4 regions of the Streptomyces violaceus genome follow, and region 1 is predicted to be linked to each of the others. Evidence: riboswitches for the same ligand, from Rfam matches in the RefSeq annotation. Region 1 holds a riboswitch; each other region holds the start of a gene.
What was found. A riboswitch is a leader RNA that binds a small molecule or an ion and turns the genes downstream of it on or off. The one in region 1 is predicted to bind cyclic di-AMP.
Positions count from the first base shown of each region.

Region 2: it holds a riboswitch for cyclic di-AMP, as region 1 does, so the genes downstream of both, OG542_RS24150 (transglycosylase family protein) here and OG542_RS05475 (M23 family metallopeptidase) in region 1, are expected to answer to the same signal.
Region 3: it holds a riboswitch for cyclic di-AMP, as region 1 does, so the genes downstream of both, OG542_RS21425 (M23 family metallopeptidase) here and OG542_RS05475 (M23 family metallopeptidase) in region 1, are expected to answer to the same signal.
Region 4: it holds a riboswitch for cyclic di-AMP, as region 1 does, so the genes downstream of both, OG542_RS16315 (transglycosylase SLT domain-containing protein) here and OG542_RS05475 (M23 family metallopeptidase) in region 1, are expected to answer to the same signal.

Region 1 covers NZ_CP107911.1:1,208,050-1,215,407, forward strand. Annotated here, with positions in the region: gene OG542_RS05450 (MBL fold metallo-hydrolase) at 1-573, opposite strand, end outside; gene OG542_RS05455 (glutamate dehydrogenase) at 698-1,876, shown strand; gene OG542_RS05460 (TetR/AcrR family transcriptional regulator) at 1,963-2,571, shown strand; gene OG542_RS05465 (SGNH/GDSL hydrolase family protein) at 2,890-3,675, opposite strand; gene OG542_RS05470 (DUF6250 domain-containing protein) at 3,821-4,537, opposite strand; gene OG542_RS05475 (M23 family metallopeptidase) at 4,711-5,625, opposite strand; cyclic di-AMP (ydaO/yuaA leader) riboswitch at 5,628-5,791, opposite strand; gene OG542_RS05480 (alpha-galactosidase) at 6,109-7,358, opposite strand, start outside.
Region 2 covers NZ_CP107911.1:5,322,569-5,329,926, forward strand. Annotated here, with positions in the region: gene OG542_RS24125 (serine/threonine-protein kinase) at 1-228, shown strand, start outside; gene OG542_RS24130 (SurA N-terminal domain-containing protein) at 369-1,016, shown strand; gene OG542_RS24135 (nucleoside triphosphate pyrophosphohydrolase) at 1,109-2,140, shown strand; gene OG542_RS24140 (cytochrome P450 family protein) at 2,185-3,450, shown strand; gene OG542_RS24145 (transglycosylase family protein) at 3,598-4,554, shown strand; cyclic di-AMP (ydaO/yuaA leader) riboswitch at 4,783-4,949, shown strand; gene OG542_RS24150 (transglycosylase family protein) at 4,954-5,643, shown strand; gene eno (phosphopyruvate hydratase) at 5,901-7,181, shown strand; gene OG542_RS24160 (FtsB family cell division protein) at 7,287-7,358, shown strand, end outside.
Region 3 covers NZ_CP107911.1:4,747,902-4,755,259, reverse strand. Annotated here, with positions in the region: gene OG542_RS21430 (aldo/keto reductase) at 1-905, opposite strand, end outside; gene OG542_RS21425 (M23 family metallopeptidase) at 1,069-2,100, opposite strand; cyclic di-AMP (ydaO/yuaA leader) riboswitch at 2,112-2,268, opposite strand; tRNA gene OG542_RS21420 (tRNA-Met) at 2,564-2,637, opposite strand; gene OG542_RS21415 (dihydrofolate reductase family protein) at 2,730-3,857, opposite strand; gene OG542_RS21410 (MarR family winged helix-turn-helix transcriptional regulator) at 3,948-4,463, shown strand; gene OG542_RS21405 (GTP cyclohydrolase II) at 4,629-5,270, shown strand; gene OG542_RS21400 (MarR family winged helix-turn-helix transcriptional regulator) at 5,389-5,913, shown strand; gene OG542_RS21395 (ATP-binding protein/SpoIIE family protein phosphatase) at 5,932-7,011, opposite strand; gene OG542_RS21390 (ATP-binding protein) at 7,011-7,358, opposite strand, start outside.
Region 4 covers NZ_CP107911.1:3,645,234-3,652,591, forward strand. Annotated here, with positions in the region: gene OG542_RS16305 (LolA family protein) at 1-236, opposite strand, end outside; gene OG542_RS16310 (polyprenyl synthetase family protein) at 468-1,478, opposite strand; cyclic di-AMP (ydaO/yuaA leader) riboswitch at 1,983-2,157, shown strand; gene OG542_RS16315 (transglycosylase SLT domain-containing protein) at 2,161-2,937, shown strand; gene OG542_RS16320 (HAD family hydrolase) at 2,901-3,758, opposite strand; gene OG542_RS16325 (GNAT family N-acetyltransferase) at 3,984-5,015, shown strand; gene OG542_RS16330 (glycosyltransferase) at 5,039-6,367, shown strand; gene OG542_RS16335 (polysaccharide deacetylase family protein) at 6,364-7,206, shown strand; gene OG542_RS16340 (glycosyl hydrolase) at 7,224-7,358, opposite strand, start outside.

The DNA of each region.
Region 1 (7,358 bases):
CCAGTGCTCCAGGTGCGCGCCGACGCCGAGGGGCACGGCGAACAGTGTGTCCGTGCCGGCCAGGGCCTTGATGGTGGGCATGTCCAGGTGGTCGTAGTGGTCGTGCGAGATGACCACCACGTCGACCGGGCCGAGCGCGGCCAGCGGCAGGGGCACCGGGTGCAGCCGCTTGGGCCCGGCGAAGGGGAACGGGGAGCAGCGCTCGCCCCACACGGGGTCGAACAGGACCCGCCGGCCGTCGATCTCCGCGAGCACGCTGGAGTGCCCCATCCAGGTCAGCCGCAGCCCCGTGGCCGGGGGCCGGGCGATGTCGGCGAGGGTGGTGGAGTGCACCGGCACCGTGCCCTTCGGGCTGCGGCGGGGCCGGGTCTCCTTGTCGAAGAAGACCTTCGCGAAGTCCAGGGTGGAGCCCGAGGGCCGGGTCCGCGCGGGGCCGCCGGGGTTCTGGAAGACCCCGTCCTTGAAATGGGGCGATCTGCGGATGCGCGCCATGCGCTCACCGCGCGGATCCGCACCGAACGCCCCGGGCCGCAGCGGGCGGAGCCCGGCGCTCAGGGAACGGAAACCGGCCACGGTACCTCCAAGTGGAGTCGGTCAGGCTTTCCATTATGGTCGGCCCCTCCGACAACACCGGGGCACAGGGGTCCTCCGAGGGTGATACTGACCGGTGATTCAGTAACCCGGCGAAGGAGCCCGCATGGCCAGCCCCCTGCTGTCCCTCACCTGGACCGACCACCTCACCGGCCACCAGGGCTTTCTGGTCGTCGACCGGCTGGTGCGCGGTGTCACCAGCGGCGGTCTGCGGATGCGCGCGGGCTGCACCCTGGAGGAGGTCACCGGTCTGGCCCGCGGGATGACCATGAAGGAGGCCCTGCACTACGACCCCGGGAGCCGCTACGTCCCGCTCGGCGGCGCGAAGGGCGGCATCGACTGCGACCCCCGGGACCCGGAGGCGTACCCCCTGCTCGTGCGCTACCTGCGCGCGGTGCGGCCGTACATCGAGAGCTGCTGGACGACGGGCGAGGACCTCGGGCTCACCCAGGACCTGGTGGACCGGGCCGCCGCCGAGGCGGGGCTGGTCTCCTCCGTACAGGCCGTCTATCCGCTGCTGGACGACGAGGCCGAGGCGCGGCGGCGGCTCGAGGACGCGTTCGCGATCGAGGTGGACGGCATCGGTCTCGACGAGTTGGTCGGCGGCTGCGGTGTGGCCGAGGCGGCCCTCACGGCCCTGGACCGGGCCGGCGTGCCGTACGCGGGGACGCGGGTCGCCCTCCAGGGACTGGGCACGATGGGCGGGGCGACCGCCCGCTTCCTCACGCGCGCCGGGCTCACGGTCGTGGCCGTCGCCGACCTCAAGGGCACGATCGCCAACCCGGCGGGCCTGGACGTCGAGGCGCTGCTGGCCGCGCGGGACGCCCACGGCACCGTGGACCGCTCCGCGCTGCGGCCCGGCGACCGCGACCTGTCCGGCGACGCGTGGCTGTCGGCCGACACGGACGTCCTGGTACCCGCTGCCGTCTCATACGCGATCGACGACGAGAACCAGGAGCGGATCACCGCCCGCTGGGTCGTCGAGGCGGCCAACATGCCCGTACGACCGGAGGCGGAGCCGCTGCTGGCCGCGCGCGGGGTGACCGTGCTGCCGGACGTGGTGGTCAACTCCGGGACGAACGCCTGGTGGTGGTGGACGCTCTTCGGGGATATCGGCGCCGACGCGGAGGAAGCGTTCGCCCGCACCCGCGGCTCGATGCGGGCCCTGGTGGAGCGGATGCTGGCCCGCGCGCAGGCCGACGGGACGACGCCGCGCGCGGCCGCCCACGCGATCGCGGCGGACCGGCTGCCGCTGATCGCGGAGCGCTTCGGCTGGTACCGGTGACGGACGGCGAACCGGCCGCGCGCCCCCTGCCGGACCGGCCGAATCCACACGTCAAGAGGGTGCACCCGCCTGTGTAGGGTGACGGCGTGACGAGAGTCCGGTTGAGCGTGGCGGAACGGCGCGGGGACCTGCTGCGGGCCGCCGTCGAGCAGATCGAGGCCCGAGGTGTGACGGCGGTCCGCATAGCCGACATCGCCTCGGTGCTCGGTGTGAGCAACGCGCTGGTCCTCTATCACTTCTCGACGAAGGAACAGCTCGTGGCCGCCGCGTTCCGGCACGCGGCGGAGGGGGACCTCGCGCAGCTGCGCAAGCTGCTGGGCCGCCGCACGTCGGCGCTGCGCCGGCTGCGGTCGGCCGTACGGTGGTACGCCCCGACGGGCCAGGCCAAGGGCTGGCGGCTGTGGATCGAAGGCTGGGCGGCGGCACTGCGCGAGCCCGCGCTGCGGGAGGTCGCCCAGGACCTCGACCGGCAGTGGAAGGCGTCCATCGCCGAGGTCATCGCGGAGGGTGTGGCGGCCGGGGAGTTCCACTGCCCCGACCCGCACGGCACGGCCCTGCGCCTCACCGCCCTGCTCGACGGGCTCGCCGTCCAGCTGACGTCCTACGAGGGCGCGGTGCCGCGGGCGCGGGCGCAGGAGTGGGTGGAAAAGGCCCTGTCTCGCGAACTGGGCTTGGAATCAGCGGCCTTGCCATAAGCCACCCAGCATCGGTGCTGGGGCCGGGTGGGTCCGCAGCCCGGCGTAGCGGGGTGCCTCCCCCACTCTCGGCTTCGCTCGAGCGGGGGGACCCCCACCGCCCACCCGTGCCGCCCCCAGCGGCACGCATGCCCGCAGCTGAGCGGACCCGCACCCGCCGACGCACGGAAGGGGCCGTGTCGGGGGGTGTCCGCCCGCAGCGGTTGGCGCGTCAACGAACAGCGAGTCGGTATCCGACCCCATCGCGCCGTTCCGAGGACGGACACCCCCCGACACGGCCCCGACCCACACCCGGCGAACAGGCGCAGACGCGCACCGTCACGCCACCGAACCGATCCGCAGCCTGATGTCCTCCGGCGACAGCGCCCCCTTGGCCGTCACATGGTCCCCCGACGACTCCCCGCGCAGCCGGCGCCCGATCCATGGCACCAGGAACTCGCGTGCCCAGTGGACATCGTCCCGCCGGATGTCGAGGGTGCCGCGCACCGGCAGCGGAGGCCATTCCTGCTCGGGATCGGCCGGCACGTCGAGGCCGAGCACCTGCCCCGCGCGGAGCGCCACGCGCGTGTGCCCCTCGGGCGACAGGTGCAGCCGGTCGGCGTCCCAGGCCCGACGGTCCTGGACACTGCGCAGGGACCACAGGTCGAGCACCGGGCAGCCGTACCGGTCGGCGACGGCCCGGACATGCCCGTTGTACGTGGCGATCTTGCCGCGCAGGTGCTTGAGCACGGGCATGCGACGGGTGTCGAACCCGGTCGTCACCATCACCGTGCCGGCCACGGCGGTGAGCTCGGCAATGGCCCGCTCGAAGCGCTCGGCCACCTCGTCCGGGTCGGTGCCGGGCCGGAGGATGTCATTGCCCCCGGCGCAGAACGAGACGAGGTCCGGGGCCATGTCGACGGCCCGCGGGAGCTGGTTCGCCACGATCTGGTCGAGGAGCTTTCCGCGTACGGCAAGGTTGGTGTATTGGAAGTCGCCTTCGGGCCTGCGGTCGGCGAGCAGGACGGCGAACCTGTCGGCCCAGCCGACGAACGCCCCGTCGGGGCCGGGATCGCCAACGCCCTCGGTGAAGCTGTCCCCCACCGCCACGTACGACCCGATCACCGCTCTGCTGTCACTCTTCGAATCGTCTGCCACAGCCGCTCATAATTCACCCTCGAATGTGACCTACGCGACCGTAGGAAGGGGTTGACGGACGGTGAGATAAGCCACTGCTAAAGTGTTCGCCAACTTCGGAATAGGCCGCCCGTCAGAGATGTTGCGGGGTCAGTCGCCAGACCCGGAAGCCCGTGATCCGGAAGTGACTCCACACGGTCCGGAAGGCGAAGTGCCCGCTCGTGTACGGCTGTGGGTCGGTGTAGTCGAAGACGAGGCGCCCGTTGTTCCACCATCGCACCGTCGACCCGTCGGAGACGATCCGGACCCGGTTCGGCTCGCCCGGGACCAGCAGCGGCTCTGTGTAGTCGTAGATCAGGGGACGCACACCGGCCAGGCCCACGTAACGCCGAAGCCGGGTCGTGCTGTTGTAGTTGGCCCCGTACCCGGCGTAGTACGTCGTCAGGTGGTCGTACTCCTCCAGCGCCCCGCCACGCGACGTCGCGAAGAGGTCGTCCGGGGAGCGGACGTCGGTCGCGTTCCAGAAGTTGTTGAGGTCCGAGACCCGGTCGTTGACCCCACCCTCGGAGACGGGCGTGGCGGTGTACTCGAGGACGTACGGCCCTTCGATCCGCTGCCGGAACCAGACGGTCGCTCCGCTCGGTACGTCGATCTCCAGGACCCCGCGGGAGGCGGTGACGGTGCCGCCGTCCTGGAGTTCGGTCGCCCACCTGCCGAGGCCGTGGCAGAAGTCGTCGTGGGCGATCAGGCGGCGGTGACGGGGAGCGGCGTTCGCGGTCGCCGCCGGGGCGAGGGCGGCCAGGGCGGCTCCGGCGGCCAGGGCTCCGAACGTTCTCCGGGTGGTCGGCACGGGACACAACTCCTTCGGAAAGCGCTTGCACTCACGACGGGATCACTGTGTCCCAACTGCCGCGTCCTGTCGATCCCTTGAGACGATCGGCGGCCGCGCACACACCGAAGGCCGGACCCGGGGATCAGGGTCCGGCCTTCGGCCGCGTGTCAGGCAGGTGGTCGTGCGGTCGGTCAGCCCACGGAGACGCCGTGCGAGCGCAGGTAGGCGACCGGGTCCAGGTCCGAGCCGTAGTCCGGCGTGGTGCGGATCTCGAAGTGCAGGTGCGGTCCGGTCACGTTGCCGGTCGCACCGGACAGGCCGATCTGCTGCCCGGCGGTCACAGTTTGGCCGGCCGAGACGGAGAGCGAGGAGAGGTGGGCGTACTGCGCGTACTTGCCGTCCTCGAGCTGGATGACGACCTGGTTGCCGTACGCGCCGCCCCAGCCGGCGGAGACGACCGTGCCCGCGCCGACGGCCTTGAGCGAGGTGCCGGTCGGGACGACGAAGTCGACACCGGTGTGGTAGCCGCTGGACCACATGTTGCCGGACATGTGGTACGGCGTGCCGACAGAGGCGCCGTCCACCGGAAGGCTGAAGCCGGAAGCCTCGGCGGCCGGCTTGGCGGCAGCCGGCTTCGCGGCGGTGTCGGCCTTGGAGGACGACTCGCCGGCGGACGACTTCTCGGCCGAAGCCTTCGGCGCCTTCGGCGCGGACGACTGCGCCTTGGGCTCACCCGCCGCCTTCTTGCCGACCGAGAGCTTCAGGCCCGGGTGGATCAGCGACGGGTCGGCACCGACCGCGTCACGGTTGTCGGCGTAGAGCTTCTTCCAGCCACCGCTGACGTTCTGGTCTTCGGCGATCTTCGCGAGATAGTCGCCGGCCTTCACGGTGTACGTGCGAGCGCCCGTGGCCTTTTCGGCGGCCTTCTTCCCGGCGGCCGGAGCGGACTGGACGGCCTTTTTCGGAGCCGACTGCGGGGTGGCGGCGTGGGCGCCGGCGGCCCCCATGAGCGGAAGGGCGAGGGCGGCCCCGCCGGTTCCGGCGACGGCGATGGAGCGGGTGAAGCGCTGGGTCTTCGGGCGGCGGTGCTTACCCTTCGCGGGCATGGCGATTTCCTCTCCGTCGCCTGCGAGGTGAGCTGTCGGGTTCGGGCTGGAGATGCCCGGCCGCGCCGAGGCGCGGCTTAACCCCAAGCCGTTCCGGGAACCGGAACAGGCGTCTTACCTGTGGGTCCCCCGCTCCTGCCGTACGTCGGGTCAGCGTGTGGGGCTCCGGGCGGCGGCAGGATTAGGCGTCCGTCCGGATTGGTGTGGAACGTAAGCGACCAAGACGCAATGGGACAAGCTTGCGGTTGCCGGTGAGAGCGTTTTTCTTGACGCGTCGGCACATTTCCCGTCACCGAGCGTGGATTACCGATCTCCGACTTTCCTCAATGTCCCTGAATAACGCAGGAATTACGTGAACATGACGACAACAGATCGTCACGAATATGACGATGGTCACGCACCCCGACCTCATCTCCTTTACGATCGGGGCACGTTATACCGAAGCACCTTAAGTGCCCTATTCGCCTTATTCGGACAGAACGACTACTTGAGCCTAAGGCGGACGACCGCGGCATCCAGGTCGCCCCGCAGGCCGACTCGCAGCCCATGATGGGCGAGTACGACCCCTCGGTGAACTTCGCCCGTTTCAAGGCATTCGTACGTCGCTGTCGGGTCGAGGCCTCGCAGCCGGAGCGCCGGAACAGGCTCGCCGTAGCGCTGCGCCTGGAGCCAGGCGAGGACGACGGTCTCGTCACCGAGGACGTACTGGACCGCACTCAGGCCGCCCTCCGGGGGCCGCAGCCGGTACAGGTCGCCGCGCTGCACCACGGGCCGGATCTCCTTGTAGAGCCCCACCCACTGCCGCGCCTCGGCGAGCTCCTCCGCCGTCCACTTCGTGAGGTCGCCGCCCACCCCGAGCACCCCGGCCATGGCACTGACGAACCGGAACCGCAGGGAGCTGGCCCGCTGGTTGAGCATGGCGTTCGGACTGTCGGTGACCCAGGCGGCCATGACCCGGGCCGGATGGATCTGGCTGAAGCCGTGCTGGATGGCGAGCCGGTCGAGCGGGTCGGTGTTGTCGGAGGTCCACACCTGGTCCGTACGGCCCAGCACCCCGAGGTCGATCCGGCCGCCGCCGCCCGAGCAGGACTCGAAGGCCACGCCCGGGTGGGCCGCCCGCAGTCGGTCCAGCAGGCCGTACAGGGCGCGGACGTGGTCGACCCACAGCCGCTGCGGGTAGGGGTCGTCCGGCCAGCCGGCATCGGAGAAGCAGCGGTTGAAGTCCCACTTGACGTAGTCGATCGGCGCACCGGAGAGCAGCCCGTCGAGCCGCTCCCACAGGTACTCCTGGACGTCCTCGCGGGCGAGGTTCAATACGAGCTGATTGCGGAACTCCGTCCGCTTTCGTCCCGTTTGGTGCTGCACCCAGTCGGGGTGCGCGCGGTACAGGTCGCTGTCCGCGTTGACCATCTCCGGCTCGACCCAGATCCCGAACTGCATGCCGAGACCGTGCACATGGTCGGCGAGCGGCTTCAGCCCGCCCGGGAAGCGGTCGGGGTTGGGCGTCCAGTCACCGAGCCCGGCCCGGTCGCTGGTCCGGGACCCGAACCAGCCGTCGTCGACCACGAACAGCTCGACGCCCATGGCCGCGGCCCGCGCGGCGAGCGCCCGCTGCTGCTCCTCGGAGATGTCGAACTCGGTGGCCTCCCAGGAGTTGAACAGCACCGGCCGGTCCCGGTCCGCGTCCGGGACGACGTGGGTCCGCTGGTAGGCGTGCCAGGAGCGGCTCGCCC
Region 2 (7,358 bases), 4.1 Mb from region 1:
GTGCTGCCCTACTACGAGAACCAGTACGTCGCCGCCGGCGGTCCCGAGCTCGCGCACGACGTCCGCCGCCGCATCGGGCACCTCCTGCTCGCCCTCGGCGACCGCGGCGCCGCCCACGACACACTCGCCCGGCTGCTGCACGACGTGGAGCGCACCCACGGCCCCGGCCACCCGCTGGGCGCGGAGATCCGCCGGACGCTGCGGTGGCTGGGGCAGGTGCGAGGCTAGCCCGCCTCGGGGCGGCGTGCCGGTGCCGGAAGTCCTGGTGAATCGTTGGTCGAATGGGTTGGCCAGAGCTCGCCCACTGCCTAACATCGATCAACGCAAGACCTTGTGCACCGTCGCACAATCTCCTCGGGAGGTTCCCCTTGCACCGCCGCCGTCGCACCGCGCTCGTCCTCACCGCCGCGATCGCCGCAGCGGCGCCCCTCCTCACCGCCTGCGGAAACGACGCGCATCCCGGCGCCGCGGCCGTGGTCGGCGGGCAGCGGATCACCGTCTCCCAGCTGGAGGAACGGGTCGGCGAGGTACGCGCGGCCCAGCGGGCCACCGTGCGGAACGACGCCCAGTACCAGCAGGCCATCGCCCGGACCGGCACCCTCACCCGCGACACCCTGCACACCATGATCCTCGACCGGGTGCTGCACCGCGCCGCCGAGGACGCCGGTGTGACCGTCACCCGCAGGGAGATCCAGGAGATGCGGTCCGGCCTGGAGGAGCAGGCCGGCGGTGCCGAGGGGCTGGAGACGACCTGGCTCCAGCAGTACGGCATCCCGCCGGAGCGCCTGGACGAGAACCTCCGCCTCCAGCTCGAGGCCCAGAAGCTCGCCGAGAAACTCGGCACCGACACCAGCCGCCCCGAGTTCTGGAAGGCCCTGTCCGACGCCTCCAAGGACCTGAACGTCGACCTCAACCCGCGCTACGGCGCCTGGGACGTCCAGAAGAGCAGCCGCGCCGACGCCAAGACGCCGTGGGTGCGGGATGTGACGACGGCCCAGACGCAGCAGGGCATGTAGGGACGCCGCAGCGGCGCCGCAGGGGCGCACCCGTCCTCCGGGGCCTGTGGATAACTTCTGGGGCCGTCGGCGGCGTGGGATAGCTTCGAATCGTGAACGCCAACAGTCCCGAAGCCACCCCGCGCCCCGAGCAGGCCACCCCCGGCACGGCCGCCGCCCCCGGCCGCATCGTCCTGCTCACCACCAGCCACCGCGTCGCCCCCGGCCTGCTGTCCTGGCCCGCCTGGCAGGCACTGCACGCGGCCGACCAGGTGCTGTGCGCGGACGGCACCCACCCGCAGCTCCCGTATCTGCGCGAGGCGGGGATCACCGTCGACGAGGCGTCCCCGGCCGCCCAGGAGCTGGTCGACGCCTGTGCCGGGGGCCGCACGGTGGTCGTCGTGGCGACGGGCGAGGGCGAGCCGGCCCTGACGGACGGCCTGGCGCGCCTGGCCGGCACCGGCCGCGTCGACATGCCCGAGCTGGAGCTGCTCCCCGCCTCCTACGACCTGCCGGGCGCCCGCCTCCTCGACCTGGTCCAGGTCATGGACCGCATCCGCGCCGAGTGCCCCTGGTCGTCCCGGCAGACCCACATGGGCCTGGCGAAGTACGGCATCGAGGAGGCGTACGAACTCGTCGAGGCGATCGAGGAGGGCGACCGCGACGAGCTGCGCGAGGAGCTCGGAGACGTCCTCCTCCAGGTCGTCTTCCACGCCCGCATCGCCGAGGAAGGCCGCCCGGAAGATGGGGAGGCCCCCTTCTCCATCGACGACGTGGCCGGCGGCATCGTCGCCAAGCTGATCCACCGCCACCCGCACGTCTTCGGCGACGAGACGGCCACCACCCCCGAGGAGGTCAAGGAGCACTGGCTGCGCACCAAGGCGGTCGAGAAGCAGCGCACCTCCGTCACCGAGGGCATCCCCCTCGGCCAGCCAGGCCTGGCCCTCGCCGCCAAGCTGGCCTCCCGGGCCCGCACCGCGAACCTGGACATACCGCTCCCACCCGTCGAAGGCATCGGCTACGACCTCCTGGCCCTGGCGGTCCGCGCCGAGTCGGAGGGAGTGGACCCGGAGGCGGCCCTGAGGGCGGCGGCCCGCGCGTACCGGGACGCGATCAGGGAGACCGAGGGCGGAGACCGGGCCTGAGACCGACGGGCGTGACGCGCTCCGCCGCTGCGTAGGGTCATGGCATGCAACATGAAGTGCCCGGGGTGCCCGAGCTGTTTTCGTGGGAGTTCGCCACCGACCCCTACCCTGCCTACGCCTGGCTCCGCGAGCACGCCCCCGTGCACCGGACCAAGCTCCCCAGCGGTGTGGAGGCCTGGCTGGTCACGCGGTACGCCGATGCCAAGCAGACCCTCGCCGACAACCGTCTCTCCAAGAACCCGGCGCATCACCACGAACCCGCGCACGCCAAGGGCAAGACCGGTATCCCCGGGGAGCGCAAGGCCGAGTTGATGACGCATCTGCTCAACATCGATCCGCCGGACCACACCCGGCTGCGGCGGCTCGTGTCCAAGGCGTTCACGCCCCGCCGGGTCGCCGAGTTCGAGCAGCGGGTTCAGGAGCTCACCGACGGTCTCATCGACGGGTTCGCGGAGCGGGGGTCCGCCGACCTGATCCACGAGTTCGCCTTCCCGCTCCCCATCTACGCCATCTGCGACCTGCTCGGCGTCCCCCGCGAGGACCAGGACGACTTCCGGGACTGGGCGGGCATGATGATCCGTCACCAGGGCGGACCCCGGGGCGGCGTGGCGCGGTCCGTGAAGAAGATGCGCGGCTACCTCGCCGACCTCATCCACCGCAAGCGGGAGGCGCTGCCCGCCGAACCCACCCCCGGCGAGGACCTCATCTCCGGTCTCATCCGCGCCTCCGACCACGGCGAGCACCTCACCGAGAACGAGGCCGCAGCCATGGCCTTCATCCTGCTGTTCGCCGGTTTCGAGACGACCGTGAACCTGATCGGCAACGGAACCTACGCCCTGCTCACCCACCCCGAGCAGCGCACCCGGCTCCAGGCCTCCCTCGCCGCCGGGGAGAGAGGCCTCCTGGAGACCGGCGTCGAGGAACTCCTGCGCTTCGACGGCCCCGTCGAGCTCGCCACCTGGCGCTTCGCCACGCAGCCGCTCACCATCGGAGGGCAGCACATCGAGGCCGGCGACCCGGTGCTCGTCGTCCTGGCCGCCGCGGACCGGGACCCGGAGCGGTTCGCCGATCCGGACGTGCTCGACCTCGCCCGCCGCGACAACCAGCACCTCGGGTATGGCCACGGCATCCACTACTGCCTCGGCGCCCCCCTCGCCCGTCTGGAGGGCCAGACCGCCCTCGCCACGCTCCTCACCCGCCTCCCGGACCTCCGGCTCGCGGCCGACCCGGCCGAGCTGAGGTGGCGCGGCGGCCTGATCATGCGCGGGCTGCGCACCCTGCCGGTGGAGTTCACGCCCGCCCAAAGGTGACACGCCGTCAGGACTGTGATCTTCACGTGATCTACGCGGCATTAACTTGTGACAAGTGATCGTCTGCCTATACGTTCACCCATCATCAGCGCGGCCTGGGAAATCCGGCGCCGCGCCGGTCACTGCCCTCTTGCGAAAGGTCTCCGTATGCTCTCCGGGAACGGTCGGCACCGTCGCCCCCGCCAGGCTCCGGCTCTCCTCGTCGCGGCCGGAGTGACCGGCTCCGCCATCGCGATCCCGCTCCTCGGAGCCTCCGGCGCCAGCGCGGCCGACGGCACGACCTGGGACCGGATCGCGGACTGCGAGACCGGCGGCGCCTGGAGCCAGAACAGCGGCAACGGATACTTCGGCGGCCTGCAGTTGTCCCAGGAGGACTGGGAGAACCACGGCGGCCTCGACTACGCCCCGAGCGCCGACCTGGCCAGCCGTTCCCAGCAGATAGCCGTGGCCGAGAGAATCCTCGCCGACCAGGGAGCCGGCGCCTGGCGTACCTGCGGACTGCTCTCCGGCCTCGAGCAGGACAAGAAGTCGTCTGACTCGGATGACTCGTCTGGTTCGTCGGATTCATCCGGATTGCTCGACTCCCTCGGTTCCTCCCCTTCGCCGTCCGACTCGCCGACCCCTGACGAGTCGTCGACCTCGAAGGACGATTCCGCTACGTCCGACAAGTCGCCCGACTCCGAGGAGTCCGCTTCGCGGGACCAGGAGCCCGACAGCTCCCCGTCGACGACGCCCGAGCGTGACAGGTCCGGCAACTCGCGGCAGGACGACGACTCTTCGGCTCTCACCGAGACCGGCACCGACACCGGCTCCGGCCGTCACCGCGGCCCCAGTGCCGACGAAACCCAAACGCCCGAGAACGGCCGCACGGACGACTCCACGGGCCGTCACGCCTCGCGCGACGAGGAGGGCTCCCGCGACACGTCCGAGGGTGCCTACATCGTGGGTATCGGCGACAGTCTCTGGTCCATCGCCGACTCCCTTGACGTCAGCGGCGGATGGCACGAGCTCTATGACGGCAACAAGAAGGCTGTCGGTACCGACCCGAACCTCATCCGCCCCGGTCAGACGCTCACGGTAGAGGGCGAAGCGGGCGAGAAGTAGTTGTTCGGGCAGTGCGGAAACAGGGGCGGAAGTCGCCCCGAACCCGCGCGAGTTCGCGTCATGATTCGCGGCTAATGTCCCGTTTGGGGTCCGTGAGAGATAGATCTCAGAAGCCCTGATCGTCTTTGAAATTCGGCGGATCGCGTGGCTACGGTCGGGACCGCTCGTCACCACGAGCCCCGGCTGCCGCAACGCCGAATCCTGCCAGCGGCCGTACGGGAACAGTCGTCGCGTCAAGCGCCGTAGGCAGGAGCGGGGGACCCAAGGTAAGTGCCCGACCGGCCGGTTGCGCCGGAAGGGCTTGGGGTGAAGCCGTGTCCCGGGAGGGGCGCGGCCGGGCAACTCAACCGGCCCGAACCCGACAGCTCACCTCGCAGGCGTCGGTGAGGGGATCCTTCCATGCTGTTTTCCAGCAAGGGCAAGCACCGCCGTCCGTCCAAGGCCAGCCGTGCCATCGCCGTCGCCGGTGTCACCGGCGCCGCTGTCGCCGCCCCGCTGATGGCGGCCGGCGGCGCTTCCGCCGCCACCGCCTCCGAGTGGGACGCCGTCGCCCAGTGCGAGGCCGGCGGCAACTGGTCCATCAACACCGGCAACGGCTACTACGGCGGTCTGCAGTTCTCCGCCTCCACCTGGTCCGGCTACGGCGGTACCAAGTACGCCGCCACCGCCGACCAGGCCACCAAGGAGCAGCAGATCGAGATCGGCGAGAAGGTCCTCGCGGGCCAGGGCAAGGGTGCCTGGCCGGTCTGCGGCAAGGGCCTGTCGAGCGCCGGCTACAGCGGCGGCGGCTCCTCCTCGAGCGACTCCGGCAGCTCCTCGCAGCAGAGCACCGAGTCCCGCGAGACCCAGCAGCAGCCGGCCTCCCGCTCCGACGAGCGCCCGGCCGCCAAGAAGACCGTCACCACCCCGACCGGCAAGAAGGTCAAGAAGGGCGACGGCGAGTACAAGGTCGTCAAGGGCGAGACCCTCAGCTCGATCGCGGCGGACGAGAAGGTCGAGGGCGGCTGGGAGAAGCTGTTCCAGCTGAACAAGGACATCGTCGAGGACGCCAACCTCATCTACCCGGGCCAGCAGCTGCACCTGAAGTAAGCAGCGGCTCTCAAGGGCTCCCCGCCCCGGCGCGTGTTCCCCCGTACGCGCCGGGGCGGGGTTTCTTCTGCCGGACTTTTCCGTCACCGTCTTTGTTCCGTTCGGAAACAATTTACTCTCGGTTCTGTCCATGGGGTGGGCGACCCGGTGGCCGATCGGCCCGAGCCGGTTAGGCTCATGTCGCGAGCCACCACGGCCCGCACCTCGCCGGGTCCACGCGACCCGCGTACCCAGCGTCACATCAGAAGGAGATGCTCGTGCCGTCCATCGACGTCGTCGTAGCCCGGGAAATCCTGGACTCCCGAGGCAACCCCACGGTCGAGGTCGAGGTCGGCCTCGACGACGGCAGCACCGGTCGTGCCGCCGTCCCGTCCGGCGCCTCCACGGGCGCCTTCGAGGCCATCGAGCTGCGTGACGGCGACTCGAACCGCTACCTGGGCAAGGGTGTGGAGAAGGCCGTCCTCGCGGTCATCGAGCAGATCGGCCCGGAGCTCGTCGGCTACGACGCCACCGAGCAGCGCCTGATCGACCAGGCGATGTTCGACCTGGACGCCACCGACAACAAGGGCTCCCTCGGCGCCAACGCCATCCTCGGCGTCTCCCTCGCCGTCGCCCACGCCGCCTCCGAGGCCAGCGACCTGCCGCTCTTCCGCTACCTGGGCGGCCCGAACGCGCACCTGCTGCCGGTGCCGATGATGAACATCCTGAACGGCGGCTCGCACGCCGACTCCAACGTGGACATCCAGGAGTTCATGATCGCCCCGATCGGCGCGGAGTCCTTCTCCGAGGCGCTGCGCTGGGGCGCCGAGGTCTACCACACGCTGAAGAAGGTCCTGAAGAGCAAGGGCCTGGCCACCGGCCTCGGCGACGAGGGCGGCTTCGCCCCCAACCTCGGCTCCAACCGCGAGGCCCTCGACCTCATCCTCGAGGCGATCAAGGAGGCCGGCTACACGCCCGGCGAGCAGATCGCCCTCGCCCTCGACGTGGCCGCGTCCGAGTTCTACAAGGACGGCGCCTACACCTTCGAGGGCAAGACGCGCTCCGCCGCCGAGATGACCGAGTACTACGCCGAGCTCGTCGACGCGTACCCGCTCGTCTCCATCGAGGACCCGCTGTACGAGGACGACTGGGACGGCTGGAAGACCATCACCGACAAGCTCGGCGACAAGGTCCAGCTCGTCGGCGACGACCTGTTCGTCACCAACCCCGAGCGTCTGGCCCGCGGCATCGACGAGAACGCCGCCAACGCGCTCCTGGTCAAGGTCAACCAGATCGGCTCGCTGACCGAGACCCTGGACGCCGTCGAGCTGGCCCAGCGCAACGGCTTCAAGTGCATGATGTCCCACCGCTCCGGCGAGACCGAGGACGTCACCATCGCCGACCTGGCCGTCGCCACCAACTGCGGCCAGATCAAGACCGGCGCCCCGGCCCGCTCCGAGCGCGTCGCCAAGTACAACCAGCTGCTGCGCATCGAGGAGATCCTCGACGACGCGGCGGTCTACGCCGGCCGCAGCGCCTTCCCGCGCTTCAAGGGCTGACGCACAGCTTCATAGGAAGCGTCGTACGTACGTCCCCGGACTCGGTCCCGTACCGTGTCCGGGGACGTACGCGCGTATGACGGTGCAGCGGGAGAGCGGGGAGACATGGCCGTGAAGGACCGGGACCGTTTCTCCACCTCGACCAGGATCCGGCTGCTCGGCGAGCAGACCGCGGCC
Region 3 (7,358 bases), 3.5 Mb from region 1:
GTCAGCGTGAGCTCCCCGACCTCGACCAGCGCCGGCAGCTGCTCCACCGTCCGCGCGGACGCGATCGGCGCCGCCACCGTCGGCCGGGCCGCGAGCCAGGCCAGGGCGACCGTCGCGACGGGGGCGTCGTGGGCCGCGGCGATCTCGTCAAGGGCGTCGAGGACCCGCAGGCCCCGCTCGGTCTCCAGGTGCTTGGCGGCACCGCCGGCCCGCGCGCTGTCGACGGTCGTGCCGGGCCGGTACTTGCCGGTGAGGAAGCCGGACGCGAGCGCGTAGTACGGGACGGCCGCCAGGCCGGAGCGCTCGGCGAGGTCCTGGAGCTCACCCTCGTAGGTGTCGCGGGAGACCAGGTTGTAGTGGGGCTGGAGCGCCACATAGCGGGCGAGGCCCTCGCGGTCGGAGAACTCCAGGGAGGCCCGCAGCCGCTCCGCCGAGATGTTGGAGGCGGCTATGTGCCGCACCTTGCCGGCCTTCACCAGGTCGTCGAGCGCCCCGATGATCTCCTCCACCGGCACGTCGGGCTGGTCGAAGTGGGTGTAGTAGAGGTCGATGTAGTCGGTGCGCAGGCGGCGCAGCGAGGCGTCGGCAGCGGCCTTGATGTTGGCGGCGGACAGGCCCTGGAACTCGGGGTGCTGGCTGACCTTGGTGGCCACGACGACGTCGGCGCGGTTGCCGCGCGCCTGAAGCCACTTGCCGAGGACGGTCTCGGACTCGCCGCCCTGGTTGCCGTCCACCCACGCCGAGTAGACGTCGGCGGTGTCGACGAAGTTGCCGCCGACGGCGGTGTACGCGTCGAGGACGGCGAACGACCGGTCCTCGTCGGCGGTCCAGCCGAAGACGTTGCCGCCGAGGGCGAGCGGGAAGATTTCGAGGTCGGAGGAGCCGAGCTTGCGAAGAGAAGTCATGCTCCTCGTCAACGGCCGTGCCGGAGCGGCTCATTCCAGGGCGGACGCAAAGGTCCTGTAAACGCCCCCCGTACACACCGGCGACGCACACACCGAAGACCGGTAGCCCTGACGTCGGGGGGTCGTCGTCAGGGCTACCGGTGCTTCGACTGGCTTCTGCCGCTTACGGGTTCAGTCCCTTGCCCCGCAGCCACGCCATCGGGTCGATGCCGCTGCTGGAGCCACCGGAGTGAACCTCGAGGTGCAGGTGGGCCCCGGTGACGTTGCCGGTGGCACCGACGCGGCCGATGACATCGCCCGTGCTGACCTTCTGGCCGACGCTGACGCCGATGGAGGACTGGTGCGCGTACCAGATCTCCGTGCCGTCATCGAGGGTGAGGACGGTCTTGTAGCCGTACGAGCCGTTCCAGCCCGCCTCGGTGATGGTGCCGCTGTGCACCGCCTTGATCGGCGTGCCCGTGGGAGCGGCGAAGTCGAGACCCGTGTGGTAGCCGGAGGACCAGTAGGCGCCGGCCTGACCGAAGCTCGAGGTGAGGGTGTACGAGGAGGTCGGCAGCGTGAACTGCTTGGCGAGGGCGGCGAGCCGCTCGGCCTCGGCCTTCTTCTTGGCCTCCTCCTCCGCCTTCCTCTTGGCTTCGGCGGCCTTGGCCTTGGCCTCCTGCTCCGCCTTGGCCACGGCTTCAGCGGCCGCCTTCTCGGCGGCGTCGGCGGCGTCCTGCGCGGCCTTGGTGTCGATCTGGTCCTGCTGGTACTCGACCTGGGCCATGATCCGGGCGCGCAGCGCCTCGCCGGCACCGGAGGAGTTCTCCTCGGTGTCCGCCGTGACCGTGCCGAGACCGCTGAGCGGAGTCGAGGAACCCGCGGGGGTGTCGTCGTCCGAGATGAGGGAACCCACCGAGGGCAGGTCCGGCACGGAGATGGACACCGGCGGCTTGCCGGTCTGGGCGCTGGCCATGCCGCCCGCGCCCACGGCGGCTATGACGCCGACGCCCAGGACGGTGGAGCTGCGGGCGAGGCCTCCGCCTCGCTGCTTGGTGACGCGATGCCGGCCACGGACGGGACGGATGGATTCCTCGGTGGGGTTCCACTCCTGGAACGGGCCCTCGTCGGTGCGCTGACCGCCGTAGCCGAATTTTTCGGTGTCGCGCTGGTTGCGCGCGAACGGGGCCGCGGGGGCAGGCCGGTTGGACGCCACGTGGGCGTACTCCTTTCCTTCCTTCTCGCCTACCGGGTTAGCTGACGGGTTCGGAGCAGGAAGGTCTCCTACGCGCGTATAACAACCGTGCTTCCACGGCGGTTTACGCCCGATTCACCCCAAGTGGTGGTTCCCCGGTTCCCTTTCGGGATTCGGCGCGTGCGCACGGAGCCGCCTTCTGTGACGGCTGGGACGACCGCGCTGCGTTATCGAACGTTAATAGACCCGGGGAGTGGATTCCAGCGATTCCACTTGATCATTAACCTTTTTCGTGCGGACTTACCTGCCATGACCGGCCCAAATCGGGCGAGTTGACCGCTCCGTAAGTGACTGCTGGGTATTGACGGTGTGTCAGTTGCCATGCGGAGCGATGAGCTGCGCTCACTGGCAGTAACGGAGGTGCGGAAACCCGGAAATACACCGAGGGCCGGAACCCTTTCGGATTCCGGCCCTCGGCCTTCAGTAGCGGGGACAGGATTTGAACCTGCGACCTCTGGGTTATGAGCCCAGCGAGCTACCGAGCTGCTCCACCCCGCGTCGTTGTGATTCCAGTGTACGCCATCCGCGGGACCACTCGTGACCACCCCATGCTGAGCAGGTTGCCGGTGCGGGGTCCGCCCTCGCCTCCCCTACAGCAGATGGCGGTTCGGGGCCTTGGCCCGGTGCTCGTGTTCCGGGAGTGCGACGACCTCCGCCCCGCCGGCCGCCAGCACGCCGCTGCCGTCGGCGTCCGGGACGAAGGTGTCCGGCTCGCGCCAGGCGGTGACCACTCGGCGTACGCCCGCGTCGAGGAGCAGCCGGGCACAGGGTGCGGGGCGGGAGGCGCGGCGGGCACAGGGCTCCAGGCTGCTGTAGACCGTGGCGGTGGCGAGTCGCGGGTCGGACGGGTCGAGCTTCGCCAGGGCCGCCTCCTCGGCGTGCGCGACCGGGTCGTCGCCCTCGCGGGAGTGGCCGCGGGCCAGTTCCGTACCGTCGGCCGCGACCACCACCGCGCCCACGCTGAACGCCGTGTCCGACGGCGGGCAGAGGTCCGCCAGTTCGCAGGCGAGGGCCAGCCAGTGGTGGTCGGCCGCGGTGGCGAGGGAGCCGGTACCGGGGGCGGTGGGTTCGTACCGCATCAGGACGACGTCCTCGATGGGCCGCGTCTCCAGCAGCCGGAGCCGGCCGCCCTGGTAGCCGCCGGGCCCGAAGAGGCGGGGCGCCTTCGGATCGCCCACGAAGAGCGGGGCGAGGACCAGCTGGAGTTCGTCGGCGAGGCCCTGGGTGAGGAGCTGGGTGTGGATCAGGCCGCCGCCCTCGACCATGAGCCGTCGCACACCCCGTACGTCGTGCAGGTGGGTGAGGAGCCGCCGCCAGTCGAGGTCGGTGCCGAGGGGGACCACGTCGGTGGCGAGGCCGAGGGCCCGGGCACGCTCGGCGCCCTGGTCGCTCGTGTAGAGGACCTTCTCGCCGCCGGTGTGCCAGAACCGCGCCTCCGGGTCGAGGTCGCCCGAGCCGCTGACGGTCACCTTGAGGGGGTATGCCGGCCGGCCGGCGGCTGTGCGGGCGGCGCGCCGCTCGTCCGAGTTGACCAGCAGGCGCGGGTTGTCGGCGCGGATGGTGCCGGCGCCGACCAGGATCGCGTCGACGGACGCCCGGACCTCGTCGACCCGGTCGAAGTCGGCCGGGCCGGACAGCAGCAGGCGTTCGGGCCCGGTGTCGTCCAGGTAGCCGTCGAGGGAGACGGCGGCGGACAGCAGGACGTACGGGTGAGGCATCGACGCTCCCCGGTCGGGTGGGACGGCGGACCGGCGGGATCGAACTCGCCGGGTCTTGGTTCAAGTTTGAAACAAACCTACACTGGCGGCATGACGACTCGCTGGCTCACCCCCGAGGAGCAACGCGCCTGGCGCGCGTACATCGCCTCCTCGCTGCTCCTGGAGGACGCGATCGACCGGCAGCTCCAGCAGGACGCCGGCATGCCGCACCTGTACTACTCCATCCTGTCCGTCCTGTCGGAGTCCCCCGAACAGCGGCTGCGCATGACCGATCTCGCCGAGCGGCTGAAGATCACGCGCAGCCGCCTGACGTACGCGGTGACGCGGCTGGAGAAGGACGGCATGCTGCGGCGCGAGGCCTGCCGGCACGACAAGCGGGGCAGCATCGCCGCACTGACCGACGCGGGGTTCGCCGTACTGGAGCGCGCGGCGCCCGGGCATGTCGAGACCGTGCGCAACTTTGTGTTCGACCGGCTCAGCGAGGAGCAGGTGGCGCAGCTGGAGGAGATCTCCGCGGCGATCGCGCAGGGGCTTCAGGAGGACGGAACACGGCCGACGTCGGACGACGTGCCCTGGCGGCGGAGGTCCTCCACGGCCTGTTCGTGAGGCGGCACGCGGTCCCCCCTGTGGCACTTGAGTGAGGCACGTCACAAGGGGCCGGACTCGTTGATTCAAATTTAAAGCAAGGGTAGTGTTCCGAACCGTGGATCTGCTTCAAATCTGAAGCAGACGGCTGTGCAGCCGAACAGGAACGGAACCCGGAGGCCCCGCATGCCCGACACCCCCGCCGCCCTCGCCACCCCGCGCTCACGCGTCCGGGTACCGCTTCGCTTCCACGACGGCTACCAGGTCGACGCCGAAGTCGTCACCTTCCACGGACTGGCCGACAACCAGGAACACGTGGCCGTCGTCCTGGGCGAGCCGGGCCCGGCCCCGCTGGTGCGGCTGCACTCCGAGTGCCTGACCGGGGATGTGTTCGGCTCGGCCCGCTGCGACTGCGGTCCGCAACTGCGCGAGGCGGTCGAGCGCATAGCCGACCGCGGCGGCGTGCTCCTCTACCTCCGCCAGGAGGGCCGGGGCATCGGCCTCTACAACAAGCTCGACGCGTACGCCCTCCAGGACGAGGGCCTCGACACGTACGAGGCGAACGCGGCGCTGGGGCTGCCGGAGGACGCCCGCGACTACACGGCGGCGGCTCAGATGCTCCGGGCCCTGGGCATCAAGGAGCTGGACCTGCTCTCCAACAACCCCGACAAGGCGGACCAGTTGCGCACCCTGGGCGTCGACGTCCGCGACCGCGTCCCCACGGGCGTCTTCACCACCGCGCACAACGTCCGCTACCTGCGCGCCAAGGTGCTCCAGACCCAGCACACGCTGCCCCTCGCCGCGCTGACGGAGCTCAGCGCCGGCTGAACGGGGCCCGGCCGGGCCGGTGCTGAACCGAGGCTTGCTTGCCCCTCGGCTCATCGGGTACAGCCTTTGAAAGAGGGCGATCTACGTAGTACCCGTAGCTGATGGAAAGTGACGTTTCGTGACCGATCTCGGCGCCCCCGGCGATCCCCTGGCGAGGGGACCGGGCGACGGCCCAGAGGCCGTCGCGTCGTGGATCGCCGATGCTGTGGACAGCTTGACGGACCTGTGGTCGGTCGCCGCCCAGGCGGCGTCCCTGCGCCTGTCCCCGCACCAGCTGCGGGCGCTGCGCACCGTGGAGGCGACGCCCGGCCTGAACGTCACGGCCCTGGCGGACGAGCTGGACATCGGCCTCCCCACGGCCAGCCGGCTCTGCGACCGGCTCGCGGCGGCCGGCCTGCTGGAACGGGCCCCGCACCCGGGCACCCGCCGCGAGGTACAGCTGTTGCTCACCTCGCACGGCCGGCATGTCCTGAGCGATGTCGCAGGCCGCCGGACCGAGGCCCTGGCCACGGCGCTGGCGGCGATGGAACCGGCGGAACGGGTGGCTCTGAGCCGGGGGTTGCGGGGATTTCTGTCGGCACGGGAAGCGGCCGCGCCGCACCCTGACGGAACTGACGGGACGGGCGGGGCTGACGGGCAGTGAGGGCGGCAGAAGGTGAATTCAGGCCCGCGAGCCGGGCCGGCCACCAGCACCGGCAGTAGCACCAGTACCAGCACCCAGTACGGCCACACACGTATCGTCCCGCACCGGCAGGGCCGCACTCCCGGCGTCCCGCAGCACCGCCACGGCCACCACAGCCGGGTCGCAGGAGAGGAGCACGCCGTCGTCGGGCGGCGTCCAGCGGCCGGGCAGACCGTCGCTGTGCAGGACGAGCAGGCTGTCCTCCCGCCACGGAAGGCGCTGCACGGGCACGGACGCCGGGGCTTGCGCGCCCACGATGCCGGGGTGGGACAGCAGCGGCTTCCAGGTGCCGTCGGTGCGCAGACGGCCGCCGACGTTGCCGACCCCGGCGAAGCTCAACTGCCCAGACCGCAGGTCGAGTTGAGCCACGGAGACGGCCGCGCCACGGGTCGGCCGCAGGGCCCTGCCCAGGTGCCGCAGGATCTCGGCGGGCGGCAGGTCGGCCACCCCGCGCAGTTCGGCCACGGCGGCGCCGGACGCCTCGGCGGCCTTGGGCCCGTGCCCGAGCCCGTCGGCGAGCAGAAGGGTCACGCGGTCGCCGCCGTACACCTGGCTCCACGCGTCGCCGGAGTACTCGGCCCGGCCGAGGGGGACGTTGACGCCGCCCACGCGCGGGCCCGGCGGGGGCTGCGCCCCCTTGGCGGCCCGCTCGGGGCCGATGCGGGCCACGGCCACGGTGCCCCGCCCGGGGGCGCTGTGCAGGTCGAAGTCGTTCGCTATGCGCCGGCACGTGCCGAGGCCGGCGCCCAGGGAGGACGCGGTGGTGTAGCCGTCGCGCATCGCCGCCGCGATGTCCGGGATGCCGGGGCCGTGGTCGAGCGAGACGAGCTGCACGGACGTCCCGGGGGTGCCGTCGTACCCGTGCTCGACGAGGTTGATGAGGACGCGCCCGCCGTCCGCGTGCCGCAACAGGTTGGTCGCCAGCTCCGTCGCCACGAGCGCGGCGGTCGCGGTGCGGGGCCCGGGGAGCCCGGCGCAGGCGCTGGCCTCCTCGGCCGCCACACGGACGTCCCGCACCCGGGTCGAGTCGTCCACCGGCACGTCCCACACCCTGCTCATCAGGACCCCGGCCGGGACGGCGGTACGGCGGTGGCCCAGGCGGTGACGGTGACGGTGGTCCCCTCGCCGAGCCGGCTGTCCACCTCGAACTCGTGGACCAGCCGCTTGGCCCCGCTCATGCCGAGACCGAGCCCGCCCCCGCTGGTGTAGCCGTCGGTCATCGCCTGGTCCAGGTCACGTATGCCGGGCCCGGTGTCGACGAAGGCCAGCCGCAGCCCGTTCGACGACCCCAGGCCCAGCGGGGTGATCTCCACATGGCCGCCCCCGCCGTGGACGAGGGTGTTGCGGGCCAGTTCGCTGGCCGCCGTGACGAGCTTGGTCTGCTGCACCAGCCCGAAGCCGAGCTC
Region 4 (7,358 bases), 2.4 Mb from region 1:
GTGCCGGACAGCTGCTGGACGTCCGACTTCGCTATCTTCTCGATGAGCTGCTGTGCGGTGATCTTCGGGAGGTCGGGGTCACCGGAGTCGGCAAGTGCGGGGACCAGCCCGATCGTCGCGGCCGCCACCCCCATCACCGTGACCGGGACGACGTACCGCGCGGCTTTGCGCCGCCCGGAGCGCTGCTCGTCGACCTCCCCGCCGGTCGTGCTGTCGTCGGATGCGTACGGTGCCATGTGTGCCCTACCTCCGTGGTCGGCGGCGGCTGTCCGTGTTCGTCCACGCACTCGTCCCTGAGCCGCCATTCTCACCCGAACAGGTGAGGAGTGGTGTTTCCGTGGTGTCCATCTGACCAAATCGGCCAGGGAAATACGTCAGACCCCGGACTCAACTCCACGTACTGCTGGGGTATGACACGGAGGGGCGGCTTCTCCCCCGACCCGTAGGGGTCGTGCGGGAAAGACCGGCTAGCCGGCCCGGTGCACCACCGCGTCGCACAGTTCCACGAGTGCCGTCTTCGCGGCGCACTCGGGCAGGGGGGCCAGGGCCGAGCGGGCGTCCTGGGCGTAGCGGACGGTGTCCTTCCGGGCCTGCTCCAGCGCCGGGTGAGCCCGCAGCTGGCGCAGGGCCTCGGCGTGCCGTTCGTCGTCGGTGAGGTCGGAGTCCAGCAGCTCGCACAAGGCGATGTCGTCCGCGAGCCCGAGCCGGGCCGCCCGCTCGCGCAGCCGCAGCACCGGCATCGTGGGGATGCCCTCGCGCAGATCGGTGCCCGGCGTCTTGCCGGACTCGTGCGAGTCGGAGGCGATGTCCAGGACGTCGTCCGCGAGCTGGAAGGCGACGCCGAGCCGCTCGCCGTACTGGGTCAGCACGTCCACGGTCGTCTCGTCGGCGCCGGACATCATGGCGCCGAACCGGCACGACACCGCCACCAGCGAACCGGTCTTGCCGCCCAGCACGTCCAGGTAGTGCTCGACGGGGTCGCGGCCGTCCTGCGGTCCGGCCGTCTCCAGGATCTGCCCGGTCACCAGCCGTTCGAACGCCTCGGCCTGCACCCGCACCGCCTCCGGACCGAGGTCGGCCAGGGTGTGCGAGGCACGGGCGAAGAGGAAGTCGCCGGTGAGGACCGCGACGGAGTTGCCCCAGCGGGTGTTCGCACTCGCCACTCCGCGGCGCACCGTCGCCTCGTCCATCACGTCGTCGTGGTACAGCGTGGCGAGGTGGGTCAGCTCCACGACGACGGCCGACGGCACGATCCCGGGCGCGTACGGGTCACCGAACTGGGCGGAGAGCATCACGAGCAGCGGACGGAACCGCTTGCCGCCGGCCCGCACCAGGTGCTGGGCGGCCTCCGTGATGAAGGGCACCTCGCTCTTGGTGGCCTCGAACAAGCCTTCCTCGACAGCCGCCAACCCGGCCTGGACATCGGCTTCCAGAGCCTGGTCCCGCACGCTCAGCCCGAACGGCCCGACGTCGGTCACGAGGGGTCTCCTGTCTGCTGTGTCTGCCGGTGATTACGCGGATTGTCGATAGGTCGCTGCCATCACTCGAGTCAGCGTATCCGGTCACGTTTCGATCACCGCCAGCGCCCATGGTTACAGGCCGGGTGGTATCTGATCACGACCGTTATGTTTTTGATCAGGCCATAAGAACAGACATTTATCGACTTACCAGTCGATAGTGAGATATTCACGATTTGCCATGACGATTGAGCAAATTCCCTTTGACGGCAATTGCCCCACAGGCTCGTGATCAGTGAGTTGAATCACGTTAACCCCTGTGCCGCCCCACCCCGACATCAACCCGTACCCCCTTCAGCCGAACGCCAGTTGAGCCTTGACAGTCGCAAAGGATCAAGCGGACCAATCACCCCTGACCAAGGTCAACCGCGCGATATGTGACTCCGGTGCTTGTTCCCGACATGTGCTCTCGCATACGTTCCCGGCCTGTCCGGCGGACGCCGAATCCTGCCGCCGCCCGGACCCCCACACGAACCGACCACTCACGCAGGGCAGGAGCGGGGGACCCAGGTAAGTCGCCGGTCCGCACAGCGGCACGGCTCGGGGTTAAGCCGCGCACGGCAGTACACCGCCGTACGCGGCCGGGCACCTCCCGGCCCGAACCCGACAGCTCACCTCGCAGGCGCCGGAGAGGAACATCGCCATGGCCGGACGAGGCAAGCACCGTCGCCCCAGAACCAACCCGCTCACCCGAGGTGTCGCCATCGCAGGCACCGGCGGAGCGGCACTCACCCTCCCGCTCCTCGGAGCCACCTACGCGAGCGCCGCCGAGGCGCCGCAGAGCGCACCCGCCGTCGCACAGTCCGTGCCCCAGGCGGCCCAGCCCAAGTCGCTCACGTACACCGTGGCCAAGGGCGACACGCTCTACCGCATCGCGGACAAGTACGACGTCTCGGGCGGCTGGAAGAAGCTCTACAAGGACAACCGCTCCGCCGTCGGAGACGACCCGAAGCTGATCCACCCGGGCCTGAAGCTGAAGGTGTCGACGACCAAGGCGGCCGCCGCGAAGAAGGCGACCAAGTCGTCCGCCCCCGCCAAGCCGGCCGCGAAGCCCGCCGGTGGCGCCGCCAAGGCCACCCAGGCCTCCGCGAAGACCTACGCGAACAACCTCGACGGGTGGATCCGCGAGGCGCTGGACGTCATGGCGCAGAAGGGGATCCCGGGTTCGTACGACGGCATCTACCGCAACGTCATGCGCGAGTCGTCGGGCAACCCCCAGGCCATCAACAACTGGGACTCGAACGCCGCCAAGGGCACCCCGTCCAAGGGTCTGCTCCAGACCATCGACCCGACCTTCCAGGCCTACCACGTGGACGGCACGTCGTGGGACCCGTACGACCCGGTCGCCAACATCACCGCTGCCTGCAACTACGCGGCCGACCGCTACGGCTCGATCGACAACGTCAACGGCCCGTACTGAGCCGTCTGAGCCGTCCCGCCCAGCAGTCGTTCGAGGACGACGGCGATGCCGTCGTCCTCGTTCGACAGGGTGACCTCGTCGGCCACGGCCTTGAGTTCGGGATGGGCGTTCGCCATCGCGACGCCGTGGGCCGCCCAGTCGAACATCGGAATGTCGTTGGGCATGTCACCGAAGGCGATGGTGTCCGCCGGCCGCAGCCCCAGATGCTCGGCGGCCAGCGCCAGGCCCGTCGCCTTGGTGACGCCGCACGGCTGGAGCTCGACCGTGCCGGGCCCCGACATCGTCACCGTCGCCAGTGAGCCGACCACCGAACGGGCCGTCGCCGCCAACTCGTCGTCCGTCAGACAGGGATGGCGCAGCAGCACCTTGCTGATCGGCGCGCCCCACAGCTCGTCGCGCCGGTCGACCCGTACGGCCGGCAGGGTCGGGTGCGGCATGAGATAGCCCGGCTCGATGAGCGTGAGCCCGTCGACCCCGTCCTGGTCGACCGCGGCGTACACCTGCCCCACCTCGGCCTCGATCTTGCCGAGCGCGGTCTCCGCCAGTTCCCGGTCCAGGGTGATGGACCACAGCAGCCGGTCCGCGCCGGCGTCGTACACCTGCGCGCCCTGCCCGCACACCGCGAGCCCCGTGCAGCGGAGGTCGTCGAGGAGCGGTCGCACACGCGGCGCCGGCCGGCCCGTCACCACGAGGTGCTGTGCACCGGTGTCCGCCACCCGCGCGAGCGCGGCGAGCGACCGGTCGGAGAGGGTGTCGTCGCCGCGCAGCAGCGTTCCGTCCAGGTCGGTGGCGATGAGTGAATATGCGATGGGTGCGGCCATGATCAGAGAATACGGACAGCGCGCCCCTTCGTTTCATCCCCCGGCGCACGCCGATTGCCCGGTTGAAGGCCTCTGTACCAGTTGGCAACAACATGGTCCGCTACCTACCGTCGGGGCCGTCTCGGGCGGTACCTTCCATGTGTCCAGGGGGGACTTGATCGGGGGGTCGGGTTGAGCAGTGGGCGCATTCGCGTGGCTGGGCCCGGGGAGCTCGGCGAAGGGGAAATGGAGCGCTGGCGCGCACTGCGCGCTGCCTCCGAGGCACCGCGCAACCCATTCATGGAACCGGAGTTCACCGAAGCCGTCGGCCTGGTGAGGCCGCAGGCACGGGTCGCTGTGGTGTACGAGGGGCCGGAGCCGGTCGGCTTCCTGCCCCATGAACGGGGGCCGTTGGGACAGGGCCGGGCGATCGGGCTCGGCGTCTCGGACGCGCAGGGGGCGATCCTGCGGCCGGGCCTGGACCTGGACACGGGCCGGCTCCTCAAGGCCTGCTCGGTGTCGAGCTTCGCCTTCGACAACCTGGAGGCCGAGCAGCGGCTGTTCGTCCGGTACGCGGCCGAGGAGCACGCCACCTATACCGTCGACGTGGAGAAGGGCTACGAGACGTACGAGTCGGTGCTGCGCGCCCAGTCGCCGAAGTTCCTGAAGACCACCCTGGCCAAGGAGCGCAAGCTGGGACGGCAGGTCGGCGAGCCGCGGTTCGTGTTCGACGAACGCGACCCGGCCGCGCTGCGCACCCTCATGGAGTGGAAGTCGGCGCAGTACCGCAGGACGGGCCGGCGGGACCGCTTCGCACGGGAGTGGATCACCCGGCTCGTGGGACGGCTGGCCCGGACCCGGGCACCGGAGTGCGGCGGCACGCTGTCCGTGCTGTACGCCGGGGAGCGGCCCGTCGCCGCGCACTTCGGACTGCGCTCGGCATCCGTCCTGGCCTGCTGGTTCCCGGCCTACGACCCGGAGTTCGCGAAGTTCTCGCCGGGTCTGGTGCTGCACCTGCGCATGGCCGAGGCGGCGGCCGCCGAGGGCATCGGCATGCTCGACCTGGGGCGGGGCGCGGCGGAGTACAAGGACGCGCTGAAGACGGGTGAACTGCCCGTGTACGAGGGTGCGGTGACGCGGCCGGGGGCGGGCGCGGCACTGCACTGGCTGAGCCGCGAGCCGGCGCGCCGCGCGCACGGTTTCGTCCGCGCCAGGCCGCGGCTCGCGGCGCTGGCCACGCGGACCCTGAAGGGCGCGGCTCGGCTGCGCCGTACCTGACACGAGTGGGGGGTGAGGGGCGCATGGCTCGTTCGTCGCGTGCGCGGGAGGAGATACGGCGGTTCCTGGACATCGGGGCGGTCCAGGTCGCCGAGTTGGACCTCGACGGTGACGAGGCGGTGCTCAGACCCGGTCCGGGGAGCCCGCCGGTGACGCACGGCGAGGTGTTCGTGCTGGTCCGCAGGGGCGGCCGGCCCGTGGGCACGCTGCTCGGGCGGGTGCCTGAGGGGGCGGACGCGCGGGTCGTGCTGGCGGAGCGGGCGCGGGCGGAGTGCGCGCCCGCTCCTCTTCCTTCCGCGCGCGCGGACGCCGGTGCGCCCGAGGATGCGGGGCCTGCCGGGGAGCCCCCGTACACCAGTGTCGTCGTCGCGACCCGGGAGCGGGCCGGGCAACTGGCCCGTGCGCTGGACTCGCTGCTGGCGCAGGACCATCCGCAGTTCGAGATCGTCGTTGTCGACAACGCGCCCGTGACGGACGAGACGCGGGAGCTGGTGGAGCGGAAGTACGCCGAGCGCGTGCGGTACGTGTGCGAGCGGGTGCCCGGCCTCGCGATCGCGCACAACACGGGCCTCGCGGCGGTCCGGGGCGAGGTGGTCGCCTTCACCGACGACGACGTGGTCGCCGACCCGCGCTGGCTGACCGAACTGACAGCGCCCTTCGCCGCCGACGCCGGCCTCGGCTGCGGCACCGGGCTGATCCTGCCCGCACGGCTGACGACCCCGGCCCAGGTGCTGTTGGAGAGCCACGGCGGCTTCGCGAAAGGCTTCACTCCAAGGACGTACGACCCGGCGCGTCCGCCGGGCGACGAACCGCTGTTCCCGTTCACCGCGGGGCGGTTCGGCTCCGGCGCCAACATGGCGTTCCGTACGGCGGTGCTGCGCTCCGTCGGCGGTTTCGACCCGGCCACCGGTGCCGGTACGGCCGCCCGGGGCGGCGACGACCTCTACGGCTTCGTCCGTGTCCTGGCCCAGGGCCACCGGCTGCGCTACACGCCGTCCGCACTGGTGTGGCACCACCACCGGGAGACCTGGCAGGACCTGGAGATTCAGGCGTACGGCTACGGCGCCGGGCTCACCGCCTATCTGACGGCGGTGCTGGTGAACCGCCCGGCGCTGCTGCCGGCGTTCCTCGCGCGGCTGCCCCGCGGCCTCGCCCACGCCCGGACGCTGACGGCCGTGCGCGAGACGGAGGGGGGCGGGGCGCCGGGTGACCACGACGTGCGAACGCATCCCTGGCCACGGCGGCTGTCGCGGTTGCAGCGCAGGGGGATGCTGTACGGGCCGGTCGGCTATGTGCGGGCGCGGCGGGCGCTGCGCGCGACGGCTGGCGCGACTGTCCGGGGGGCGAGATGAGGACGTCGGCACGTACGCGTGGTGAGGGGCCGATATCGCCCTCGGGCACCCCGGCCATCCCCGTCTTCCTGTACCACGCCGTGGTGGACGACCCGCCCGGCTGGATCGCCGAGTTCACGGTCACGCCACGGCAGTTCGCGGACCACCTCGACGCCATCGCCGACAGCGGCCGTACGCCCGTCACGATCAGCGCGATCGCCGACCATCTGGCCGGGCGGGCGCCGCTGCCGCCCCGGCCCGTGCTGCTCACCTTCGACGACGGCTTCGCCGATCTGCCCGGCCCGACCGCCGAGACGCTGGCCGGGCGCGGGCTGCCGGCCACCGCCTATCTCACCACCGGCGCCATCGCCCCGGGCGGCCGCAGTCTGCTGCCGCCCGCCCCGATGATGACCCTGGACCGGGCGGCGGAGCTGGAACGTTCCGGCATGGAGATCGGCAGCCACACCGTCACCCACGCACAGCTCGACACCCTGTCCGGCAAGGACCTGGCGTACGAACTGCGCATGTCGAAGGCCGTGCTGGAGGACGCCCTCGGTCACGAGGTCCGCCACCTCGCCTATCCGCACGGCTACAACAGCCCCCGGGTGCGGGCCATGTCGGCCCGGGCCGGCTACGAGACGGCGACCGCCGTACGGCACGCGCTCAGCTCCGACCACGACGAGCGGTACCGCATCGCCCGGCTCATCGTCCGGCGTACCCACACCGTCGCCGACGTCCAGGGCTGGCTGGCGGGGGCGGGAGCACGGGTGGCGCCGTACCGCGACGGGCCGAAGACGATCGCCTGGCGGTGGTACCGGCGGGCCCGTGCGGTGGTGCACGGGCCCGAGTTCGCGGGCTGACCTGGCTGGCCGGTGGGCTACTTGAGCGGCTGGTTCAGGTACGGGTCGGCGGCCGCCTTGCGCAGGCTGTCCCAGGCGGCGTCGTTCGCCAGCGCCAGGTTGCAGTGCGGTCCGGGGTCGCGGTAGTTCCACTGGAGGGCCGCCTTGACGCC